One region of the Turicibacter sp. St.80E1 genome, then DNA from elsewhere that is predicted to be linked to it. Evidence: riboswitches for the same ligand, from Rfam matches in the RefSeq annotation. Region 1 holds a riboswitch; the other holds the start of a gene.

Evidence for each region. Region 1 has a riboswitch for lysine ahead of AC6I0I_RS02530 (Na+/H+ antiporter NhaC family protein). Riboswitches for the same ligand answer to the same signal wherever they lie in the genome.
Region 2: another riboswitch for lysine. It lies ahead of AC6I0I_RS10240 (YfcC family protein); the one in region 1 lies ahead of AC6I0I_RS02530 (Na+/H+ antiporter NhaC family protein).

Annotation. Positions count from the first base shown of each region.
Region 1 covers NZ_AP039386.1:547,659-553,979, forward strand. The annotation lists gene pdaA (delta-lactam-biosynthetic de-N-acetylase) at 1-468, shown strand, start outside; gene AC6I0I_RS02530 (Na+/H+ antiporter NhaC family protein) at 1,008-2,594, opposite strand; lysine riboswitch at 2,734-2,906, opposite strand; gene rlmD (23S rRNA (uracil(1939)-C(5))-methyltransferase RlmD) at 3,096-4,487, shown strand; gene AC6I0I_RS02540 (GNAT family N-acetyltransferase) at 4,649-5,161, shown strand; gene AC6I0I_RS02545 (ABC transporter substrate-binding protein) at 5,501-6,321, shown strand, end outside.
Region 2 covers NZ_AP039386.1:2,134,324-2,140,644, reverse strand. The annotation lists gene AC6I0I_RS10245 (staygreen family protein) at 1-330, opposite strand, end outside; lysine riboswitch at 1,253-1,428, shown strand; gene AC6I0I_RS10240 (YfcC family protein) at 1,535-2,965, shown strand; gene AC6I0I_RS10235 (M20 family metallopeptidase) at 2,978-4,108, shown strand; gene AC6I0I_RS10230 (AI-2E family transporter) at 4,605-5,771, shown strand; gene AC6I0I_RS10225 (immunoglobulin-like domain-containing protein) at 5,903-6,321, shown strand, end outside.

The DNA of each region.
Region 1 (6,321 bases):
GCCGATTTAGTCAAACGAATGGCTAACGAGGGACACATTGTTGGAAATCATACGTGGCATCATCCTGATTTAGCCAAAGTAACGAAAGAAAAATTTAACGAGGAGCTCCAACTTGTTGAAGATAAATATAAAGAGATTACGGGTCAAGAGATGGTTCGCTATTTAAGACCCCCAGAAGGCCATTTTAATCAACAAATGTTAGATTTTGCGAAAGAGCGCGGCTATTACACGATTTTATGGTCATTAGCTTATATGGATTGGAATGTTGACCAACAAAAAGGTGCGGACTATGCGTACAATCAAATTCTGGCACGCATTCATCCAGGGGCCATTATTTTGATGCATAGTATTTCAAGTGATAACGCCGAATGTCTGGATAAGTTAATTCCCGAACTTCAAAAGGAAGGTTATGAATTTAAGTCTATTCAATATTTAATGACCGAGGATGCCCCTGTTCCGTTGGATTAAATATCAGGAAAAGATGGAAAATAATAGATGAAAAATCAATCAGGATTTATTTGGATATTTATTCAAATAGTTGAAAAAAAGAACACAAAATGGACACGTTTCAATCATTTTTTGAACATAACCTTATGTAATAATAACTGAGGATGAAAATGATAATAAATTTTCTCCCCTTTGATTTTCTTATTCATTATGTTTTCTCACTCCCTAAACGGATCGTGTTCCCCCACGACCGTTTACCAACCTTAAGAGTTCCCCCTCTTAAGGTTTTTTTTTATTTTTTTAAAAAAAGAAAGGCGAGTTGTTTAAAAATAAAAGCTTCGCCCCATAATAGGGGTGAGTAGAGATGACTCCCCCCAAGTTAATAGTCGTCCGGCTATACTTTAAATGATGGTTTAAAGTTCTCTATTTCAAAGATAAGTCATTTATAATTATCCTTTTCTGATAATTATAAATATTTTTTCTCCAATTCTCTCAACCTCTCTTTAATATAAAAAGGAACCGACTTGCAGTTTCCCCCCTGCGATCGGTTCCTTTTTGATTTATTTTGAATTTCCTTCCCTTGATTTTCTGTTTCGTTTTGCAAAGAAGATAACGGCGATTAAGCAGATGGCCATGACTCCATAGGCGATGATTAAGCTTTGACTCAGTCCGAATACTAAATACCCGATGGCAGCAATCGTTGCTGATAGTAGGGCGTAAGGAAGTTGAGAGTTAAAGTGTGCGCCAAGGTCACATCCCGCTCCTGTTGCAGAAAGCAATGTGGTATCTGAAATGGGTGAGGCGTGATCTCCAAAGATTGCTCCTGATAAGACAGCGGCCATAATCGGAATCATTAGGTCCATGTCTAGGGCAGCAGCGACTGAACCCGCAATTGGAAGTAAGATACCGAATGATCCCCAAGAGGTTCCCGTCGCAAATGCCATGAAACTAGCGACTATAAACATGACCATTGGAATCAGTCCCGGTGCAATATTAGCCTGTGTAATGAGTGACGCAAGATATCCACCTGCATCAAGTGTACCAACGAGGTCACAAATTGCCCAAGCTAATAATAAGATGACGATGGCTCCGACCATTGATTTCATTCCTAGGAAAAATGCTTTTGTATATTGAGCGAATGAAATTTCGCGTGCCATGATGTGGCGGTAAGTCAGTGCCATTGAAACAACGAGTCCAGCTAATCCTCCGATGCGAAGTGAGGTCGCTAAACTAATGTTTTCTAGGATGGCAAAGAAGAGATTGAAGTCTGATTCTGAGTTGATTGCTCCTGTATATCCCGTATACGCCATGGTACAAATAGTCACGATAATTAAGGTTAAGATCGGGGCAATTAAATCCCATACGGTTCCTTTTGATGATTGGGCGTCCATTTCTTGAGCCGTCGCCTCAGCATGAGTGAGTGATGTGTCTTGCTGATTGAGGGCACTTTCTTCATAAGTTTTCATCAATCCAATATTGAAGTTATATTTAATGACGATGAAGACCATGATGACCGTTACAAGAACATAGAAGTGGTAAGGGATTGTTGTTAAAAAGGCAGAAAACGTATTGTACGTCGCTCCTGTGCTTGCAAAAATAACCGCCATCGATCCCATGATTCCTGTTGACCAGCTTGAAATAGGTGAAATGACACAAACAGGTGCTGAGGTTGAATCGACGATATAAGATAATCGTGCCCGTGAGACACGTTGTTCTTTTGCTAAAGGTTTAGAGACGTTTCCAACAACAAGTGCGTTAAAGTAATCATCGACAAAGATAAGAATTCCTAAGATAGCTGCCGTATATTGAACGCCCTCACGTGATTTGACGCGTTTAATAATTGCATTGGTGAAGGCTGTTGCGCCACCTGATAAAACAATATAAGCGGTGATGACCCCAAGGGCAAGTAAGAAGAAAATAATAGACATGTTCCAGTCATTTAAGAATCCGAAGAGTCCATTTTCTTCAACGATAAGTCCGCTAAATGACCTCATTAAGATTTCTAATGTTTGAAGCGGGTTAAAGTTGGCCAAAATAAAGGCGGCTGATAATGCCCCGACCCCAAGTGATAAAACAACACGACGCGTTAAGATGACAAGGGCAATGGTCAGTAACGCGGGAATTAAAGAATAGATTGTTCCAGTCATATAAAATCCTCTCCCTTTGTTTAATTTGAATAAGTAACTGTCCTTTTGATAAAAAAAAGAGTCATGTTGAGTTAAACTCTAACATGACTCTTCAGGCCTACGAGAAGTAGACGTCAGATGACAGGTATCATTTAACTCTCCGATCATTAGTCCTCCACTACTTTCGTAGTGACAGTGTTAAGCCTATTTAACGTAACACCAGCACAAGTTTGATTGACACAAACAAGACTTCGGCATGGACACCTTTTGGAATTTGTCATGGACGTCACTCTCGAAATTCCTACTCATTGGCCATGCGCCTCTAACTCATCAAAGAGAACAAGCAACGTATTCAATTAAGTCTATTGTAGCACCTTTTAAAAGATAGTCAAGTATTACCATTTAATTTTTTTTAGGGAAGAGAAAGGGTTGTCGTAAAATGTAGAGATTTCAGTGTAAAATGTGAGCGAATGTGGTAAGATTAAAAGATAAATGAAAAAATACAGTTGGAGGTTTAAATAAATGAAGATGTCTCCTTTAAAGGTTGGTCAAGAATTTTTAGTTACCATTAAACGTATCGGTATTAACGGTGAAGGAATCGGCTATTATAAAAAGCAAGCCGTGTTTATTCCAGGAACACTAGTCGGCGAAGAGGTTGTCGCGACGTGTACACGCGTGGCAAATGGTTATGCAGAGGCTGAAGTGGTTCGTATTAAGCGTAAATCAAAACATCGCGTTCAACCGGCGTGCGAAGTTTATGGGCAATGTGGTGGATGTCAATTACAACATATGTCTTATCAAGAGCAATTACGTATTAAACGTGATGCTGTGTCTCAGGCCATTGAGCGCTATACAAGTTTAGATCCAGATGAGTGTGATATTCGTCCGACGATGGGAATGAATGACCCTTATAATTATCGTAATCGCGCGCAAATGCCGGTCGGTTATGATGAAGATGGAATTATGGTCGGATTTTATAGTATGAACTCACGCGAGTTAGTAAATGTGACGGATTGTGATGTTCAGTATGAGGAAATTAATAAGGTTATTAATCATGCGGTTGATTTATTAGATGATTATAAAGTATTTGCGTATGCACCGAAGACGCGTAAAGGGACGGCACGCTATATTGTGGTTCGCCGCGGGTTTAAAACGGGTGAGGTTCAGGTGACGTTCGTGTTTGCGAATAATGATTTTAAAAAGATGTATTCGTTGGCGAAAGATTTAATGAAATACTGCCCAGATGTTAAATCGGTGTATGTGAGCATTAACGGCGAAGATACGCACGAGATTTTAGGAAAAGAGTTGCAACATGTAGCGGGTGAGAAGTTTATTTCGGATGAGTTAGGACGATTTAAATTTAATTTATCACCACGTGCCTTTTATCAGTTAAACCCAGAACAAACGGTTAAATTATACAATCAAGTGAAGTATGCGGCGGCTTTAAAGGGAACAGAGAAAGTCGTTGATGCTTATTGTGGGGTTGGAACGATTGGTCAATGGGTTGCGGATAAAGCAAGCGAGGTTCGCGGGGTTGATATTACGCGCCAAGCGATTAATGATGCGAAGGAAAATGCGAAGTTAAACGGATTAACTAATACGTATTACGCAGTTGGAAAGGCTGAGCAAATTGTTCCAAAGTGGGCGAATGACGGATTCAAACCGGATGTTGTGATTGTGGATCCTCCACGTACAGGATTAGGGGAAGAATTAATTGAAATGTTAAAACGCGTTCAACCGCAAACGATTGTCTATGTGTCATGTAATCCTTCAACGATGGCGAAAAATTTAAAAGAATTAACGAAAAAGTATCGCGTTGATTACATTCAACCGATTGATATGTTCCCTCAAACATCTCACGTGGAATGTGTCGTACGTCTCGTTCGTAAAAACAAACCATTAAAACGAAAATAAGAGGATGTTGGTTGCCTACGTTAGCTTCGGCTCGTAGGCAATTTTTTATGGTGCCGTTTGATGAGGGAGTATTTAAACGATGGGAGGAGAAGAAGCTTGAGGCCTTAACGTTACAACGGTATACTTAGTTTAAATGAATTAAATGTAATGGAGGGATTATGTTGTTGATAAGAAAACAGACGACGAAGGATGATGAAATCATCCATACAGTGATTAAAGCGGCGTTTGAGCAGGCAGAACACACGGATGGGAATGAACATGAGCTCGTCAAGGCATTAAAGAAGGGAGAGGCGTTTATTAAAGATTTATCTCTCGTTGCCGAGATAGATGGGAAAATTGTAGGTTATATTTTGTTTACCGAGGCTAAGGTGGGACGCGAAACGGTGTTAGCACTAGCCCCGTTAGCGGTGCTTCCTGATTATCAAAGGTCGGGCATTGGGCTTGCCTTAATCAACGAGGGACATAAAAGGGCGCGTGAATTAGGTTATGATTATTCGGTTGTCTTAGGCAGTGAAACTTACTACCCAAAGGCCGGTTATTTACCAGCAGCTACCTTTGGAATTAAGCCACCTTTTGAGGTGCCAAGCGAGAATTTTATGGCGTATCCACTAAAAGAAGAGGTACCGAAGGTGTGTGGGACGATCAAGTATGCCAAAGAATTTGGAATTGATTAATCCAACTTCTTTTGGCCGAGCGATGGATTAAATGAAAGACTGTTAAAGAGTCGGCTCCGGCTCTTTTTCATTTTTTAGCCTAAAAATTTGAGCGAGACTTAGAGATTTGGAATAAGATAGGTGTTTTTTTTACATATTAAACATAGTTGAGATTAAAGGGAGGGAATGACAGATAGGTAGATTTGTGTAAAGGAAAGATAATGGAATCGGATGATAAAATAATGAAATGAGATGCAATTCTTGTGTCCAAGAGGTTAATTTTGTATAATCATCCTATAAGTTAGCTTATGCTAACCATTTGATGCGAGATGGTTAAATTTAAAGGAGGACGAGTCAAACATGAAAAAAGCATTTTTATCTTTTATGAGTTTTTTTGTTTTAGTTGGATTACTTGTTGGATGTTCTAAGTCACCAAAGGAACCGGATCAACAAGAGACGGTTGAAATGGTAACAGTCACAGATGTGAAGGGTGACGTTGAAATTCCAAAGGATCCAAAACGTATTGTTGATATTAGTGGAGCTAGTGATATTTTATCGTTAATCGGATATGAGGTTATCGGGACAGCTAATAGTGATGGATATGATTACACAATCTTACCTACCTATTTAGAAGAGACGTTAGCTGATGCTCAAATTTTAGGATATAGTATGTTAGCGGAGATGGATGTTGAGGCGATTATGGCGCTTAATCCGGATTTAATTATTATTTCTACGGTGCAAGAGAAGATGTATGATCAGTTATCAAAAATCGCGCCTGTTGTGATGGTTGAGATGAAACAAGTGGATTGGAAAGAGGATTTCTTACATGTGGCAGGGGTATTTGGAAAAGAGGCCGAGGCACAAGCTTGGATTGATAATTATTTAGCGAAAGCAAAAGAAGTCGGTGAACAAATTAAAGCGACTTATGGAGCGGATAGTACGTATCTTTCATTTTTAGCGAGTGCGGGAAGTTTATTCATTTTTGATCAAGCGGGACTTGGATCGATTTTATATAATGATATGGGATTATTAAAACCAGTCGGAATGCCAGAGCAAGAAGATATTAGTTTACCAGTTGTTTCTTTAGATGGATTAGCATCTATTGAGGCAGATTATATTTTTGCAGTGGGAACAGATGAGGATTTAAAAACGTTAGAAGAGAGCAGCATTTGGAAAGGAAC
Region 2 (6,321 bases), 780 kb from region 1:
GGATTCATCCCCCTTTTTAATAGCTTTTAATGCTAAAGGGAGTTCGCGTAGAAAGATTTCATTTCTTTTTTCTGTTGAGGCAGTTCCATCAATTCCATCAAGCCGAATGTAAATATAAAAGTAAGGGTGACCAGACTGATGAGCTAACCATTCACCAACGACCTCATCACGCTTTGTTGTTAGTTGTTCATAGGCAAATTCGGATCCAATGACTAAAAAGAGTTCTCCCGTCTGATCAGAGTGGGTCAATGTGTACCGTCTAGGGTGTAATTGGTATAAACGGTTTAATCGGTTATTGACCCATAACTTATTCTCATTAAAGGTACTCATTAAATCGCCCCCTTCAATGTAGTTTATGATGGGAATTAAAGATTGTTATTTTTTTCGAAAATTTTTTGATTCAAAATAATAATCGCTTTTTTAATGGATACCGACCGCTTCATCCGCTCGATCTCATTAAAAAAATAGTTTGATGGATGAGATAAGACATAAAATAGAGTGAGTCTATCTTGTGCCTTTTTCCACAGTTTGATTCAATTATCCACAGGTTTGGGATAGATTATCCACAACGCTATTCCGCCTACATATAATATCTTTTTTCGACATTTCGAAGGGATAAAACATAAAATAAATGATAATTTTCTATTTTTATGCGTATTAATCGATAAAAATAGAAAATTTGACATTTTAACGGATATAAAACGTTGTATTTAGTTGAAAAGTAAGATAAAATGACAGTGTAATTAAATACGTTGTGGATAGCATTGCGAAGATTAACTATCTTATTGACGGATTAGGACGAATGCTTGATAAGAAATTAATTTTTGTAAGAAACCGTAATGAAACAGTGGAAATTAGGATGAGGGAGTTAAGTCAAACAGGGTTAACCCAATTCAATGTATATCTGTGGATAATTTATGGATCGCTATCATTTCGCATTTAAATCATCCCAACTTAGTACGGTTATATCTAAAAAGTCCTGATATGGCCCTCAGGGCTTTTTAAAGAATTAAATAAAAAAGAGAATTAGGGTTGGGGAGCAATCTATTATGATAAATCACAGGGGAATCCTGTTAGCATATTATCATGGAAAAAGAATCAAACAGTGGATCTGTTTGATTCTTTTTTTTAGTTTAATTAAACAGAGAGCGTATTCATTGAAAAAACAGGAGTAGGACAGGGAAATTTAATGAAAAGGACCTTGTCTTTCACTAGGGAATAGGGTATGATAAGAACATATTTATTTGAATAGTTTTTAGATAGAGGTGCGGTAATTAAGAGTACTATTGAGGAGTGAAGATGTTGATGCAATAGGAAAGGAATTCTCGCCGAAGCCTATAATTGATACTTTAAGATTATAGAGCTGGTGTTAAATAAAATATATTTAACATTGTCACGGTTTGATCATCGTGGAGAGCTATCATTTAAGAATCCCCAATAGGAATCGTGTATTCTTTTTGAGAAGTCTTGAGTGAAAAGCTCAAGGCTTTTTTTATCTAGAACTATTTAAAAATTAAAGAGTAGGGGGAGTATTATGATCAGTTTAGAAAACAAAACAACATGTGCAAGTGTGAAAGAAAAAAAACAATTTAAAGTTCCACACACGTTGGTGATTGTAACTGCAATTTTAGTTTTGGTTGCCATTGCAACTTGGATTATCCCAGCCGGAACGTATGAACGTGTCGTAAATGATTTAGGAAATACGGTCGTTGTAAATGATTCATTTTCATATGTTGAATCAACACCTCAAGGATTATTTAGTTTACTACAGGCTCCAATCCATGGAATCGTGGGGGCAGCTGAAATTATTGCCTTTTTATTTATTGTGAGTGGTTCGATTGCGATTATTACTAAAACTCGTGCTATTGACGCGGGTATTACAAACGCGGTTAAATCATTTAAAGGAAAAGAATTATTAATGATTCCTGTTATTATGGGTCTTTTCTCATTAGGTGGAGCTGTCTTTGGGATGACGGAAGAAGCAATTCCATTTATCGCCATGTTAATTCCTTTATGTTTAGCATTAGGTTATGACAGTATCATGGCGATGGCGCTTTCTTATATGGGATGTATTGTCGGATTTGCTACGGCAATGTTAAATCCATTTTCTGTTGGGATTGCTCAAAGCATTGCGCAAGTTCCAGCCGGAACAGGTGTTGGTTTCCGTACAGTTATTTGGTTAGTGACAACCATCGTTTCAACCTTATATTTAATGTGGTACGGACGACGTATTAAAAAGAATCCAACTTTAAGTCCAGCTTATGAAATCGATCAAGCTCGTCGCCAGGATATGGATGCAATGGAGTCAGAACAATTAGAATTTACGATGCGTCATAAAGTAATTTTAGCCTCTATCTTAGTTTGTTTAGGCATTATCATTGTAGGGGTCTTGAAATTTGGTTTTGTTATTCCTGAAATTTCTGCGGTGTTCTTAGCGACAGGAATTGTTTGTGGAATCATCGGACGTTTAAGTTTTGATGATATGGCTACAGCATTTATTCACGGTGCAAAAGATATGATTAGTGCTGCTGTTGTTGTAGGTTTTGCCCGCGCGATTGTGATTATTGCCCAAGACGGTCAAATTATTGATACCATTTTATATAATTTATCGAACGTTATTGGTCAATTACCATCATTAGTAGCAGGTTATGTGATGTTCTTTGTTCAAATGTTTATTAACTTCTTTATTTCATCAGGTTCTGGACAAGCGGCATTAACGATGCCAATTATGGCTCCACTTGGTGAATTAGTCGGTATTACGCCACAAACATCAATTTTAATTTTCCAATTTGGAGACGGATTCTCAAATGCGATTTTCCCAACAAGTGCTGTCTTAATGGCTTGTCTTGGTGTATCGGGAATTCCATGGTCTAAATGGATGAAATGGATTTGGCCATTACAATTAATTTTTGGTGCTTTAGCTATTATTTTTATTACTATTGCTATTCTTATGGGATGGTCGTAAGGGGGATTTATCATGAAAGAACAATTAAAAGTAATTAGTGAGTCGTTAAAAGATCGTTTAGTTGAAATGAATCGATATATTCATGACCATCCTGAACTTGGAAATCAGGAACACGAAGCGGTAAATGTATTAACAACTTTTTTACGAGAAAATGGATTTGAAATTAAATGTCCAGTTGCCGGATTAGACACAGCCTTTGAGGCGGTTTATGATAGTAAAAAACCTGGATTATCAGTGGCTTATTTGTGTGAATATGATGCCCTACCTGAACTTGGACACGGTTGTGGACATAATATGATCGGTGTAATGAGTGCAGGGGCAGGTGTTGCATTAAGTAAGGTAATTGATGAGATTGGTGGAAAAGTCTATGTCTTCGGAACACCAGCAGAGGAAACAAATGGTGCTAAAGTTACAATGACAGAGGCCGGATTGTTCAATGGAATGGATGCTGTAATGATGGTGCACCCCTCGGGATTTACGACAGAGAGCGGGACATCGTTAGCAATGGAGGCGTTGCAATTTGATTACACAGGCCGTCCAGCGCATGCGGCCGCCGCACCAGAAAAGGGAATTAATGCATTAAATGCGGTGATTCAATTATTTAATGGGATTGATGCCTTACGCCAACATGTGACGCCAGATGTAAGAATGCATGGAATTATTACGAACGGTGGAGTGGCAGCAAATATTGTACCGGAACATGCAACCGCCCAATTTTATATTCGTGCAGCAACGAAAGAGTACCTAGCCGTTGTGAAGGAAAAGGTATTAGGGATTGCTAACGGCGCTGCTTTAATGACGGGAGCCACTTTAGAGGTGAGTAACTACGAGATTTCATATGACGATTTAAAAACAAATGAACTTCTTTCAGAGACATTTAATGAGAATATTCGTTCATTAGGAATCGAAGAAATTAAAAAGCCGTCTAAGAGCACAGGGTCAGTAGATATCGGAAATATTAGTAATATTTGTCCAACTATTCATCCGTATATCGGAATTGCTGATTGTGAAATTACGGGACATTCTCAACAGATGGTAGATGCAACTGTTACAGATTTTGCCCATGATCGCTTAGTGATAGCAACAACGGCTCTTGCTTATACGGGATATGATGTATTAGCAGGAAATGTTAAATTAAAATAAAAATCATCTTTGGTGTGCACCCCAAATGTTAGACTAAAAATCTAATGTTAGGGGTGCTTTTTTTATTGTTTTATTCTCCTTATAGCGATATTCAAGATACGGCTATTGAAAGGGGAGATACAATGCTATTTATCTCCGTGATGATGTGCATTTAACTTTTTATAATGGGAATCACCGGGATGTTTATCATTTACACAGTTTTTCTATTTTAGATCCATCATCCAAAATGTATGAGCGCTACGTATAGATGTAGAAAAAAATTATAAAAATATCCATAAATATATAAGTTTATTTTGTTTTATGATATATATAAGTATATAAGTCTAGATAAGTTTTTTACATCATAAAAAAACCTTGTGTTGTAGATGAGGTTCTCTTAACTAATCTCTTCAGTTTAGATATTGGTTGTTGTATTAAATGTAGAAAACGGCTCTGTTTTTATATCGTTAGGTAGTGGCATAAAAATACTAGGGAAAGTTTGTTTTAAGGAGGAGCTATGAAAATCAATTGGGATAAGAAGTATACAACAATTGCTGTTTATGCATTAATTGTGATTAGTTTAAGTATCGTATTTAATAATGTGATTTCTAAACTAGATGTTTTTACTGGAAAGTTAAATCAAATCCTGGTCGTTTTCCAACCGTTTATTATTGGATTTGTTATTGCTTATTTATTAAATTTTATTCTTAAGTTTTATGAAGAAAAAGTCTTTAAAATAAAGATGATAAAAAAAATAAGAAATTTTCCTTCCCGAGGATTAGGGATTTTGTTTTCTTATGTGACAGCACTCATCATTGTTTACCTCTTTATGCAATTTGTTCTTCCTCAATTGATTGAAAGTATTAGTGGATTAATTAATGATATTCCACGATATGTAAGAGAGTTAACAAGTCTTATTGAAACAGAACTATATGAAAGAAATATAGATCAAGAATATATGGCAATTATTAATGAAAAATTTGTGGAAATTACAAACTGGGTGATTCAACTGTTAACCAATATTCTCCCCTTAATTGGAAATATGGTGATGTCTGTTGCCTCAAGTATTTGGAATATTATACTTGGAATTATTATTTCAATTTATTTATTAACGGATAAAGAAAAATTCTTTGCTTTAGGGAAGAAAATTGTAACTTCAATTTTTAATCCTAAGCATACTACCATTATTTTAGATTTAGCTAATCGAACTAATTTAACATTTGGGAAATTTATTGGTGGGAAAATTGTTGATTCGGTGATTATTGGGATCCTCACCCTGATTATCTTGGCAATTTTTAAAATGCCATATATGGTTTTAATTTCGGTGATTATTGGTATTACGAATGTTATTCCATTCTTTGGTCCGTTTATTGGAGCTATTCCATCGGCCATCATTATCTTATTTGTTTCACCTATTCAAGCTTTATGGTTCTTAATTATTGTTCTTGTCATTCAGCAGGTGGATGGAAATATTATCGGACCTAAGATTTTAGGTGATTCCATTGGAATCTCAGCATTTTGGATTTTATTTGCGATATTAGTTGCTGGAAAATTATTTGGATTGATAGGAATGATTATTGGGGTGCCGATGTTTGCGGTTATTTATTCAATTATTAAAGATATTATTGAGGCGAGATTGCGTTATAAAGGATTACCGGTAGAAACGTCTCATTATACGAATTAAAAGGATGCCTTTTAGGCATCCTTTTTTAGTTCCATAAAAATGTAAAAAAGAGAAGTTTTAAAAATAATTCATAAATCGTCCTTTAACGACACATATTAAAAATAACAAATTTTTGAAAGGAAGTAATCGAAATGAGAAAGAGACTTCTTCTAATGACAAGCCTGATTAGCTTTTTATTTATTTCCTCGTTGAATGTTTATGCGAGTGAGTTTATTGAATTTCCAGATGAGCGTTTAGAAGTTGCGATTCTTGAGGAAATGGGGAAAAAGGAAAACGATAAGATTTCAGTAGCAGAGGCACAAAAGGTACAATTTTTACCCCTTTCAAATAAGGGAATTCAAAATCTAGAGGGGATTCAGTATTTTGAAAATGTTAATCATCTACAATTAGGGTTTAATCAACTAACAGACATCACCCCATTACATAAGTTGGATAACCTTAATATTTTAGATTTACAAGGTAATCAACTTGAAGATATTTCCCCCCTAGAAGGCCTAGAACATTTAGTCTCTTTAAATCTTAATGGTAATAACTTAGGAACGTTAGAATC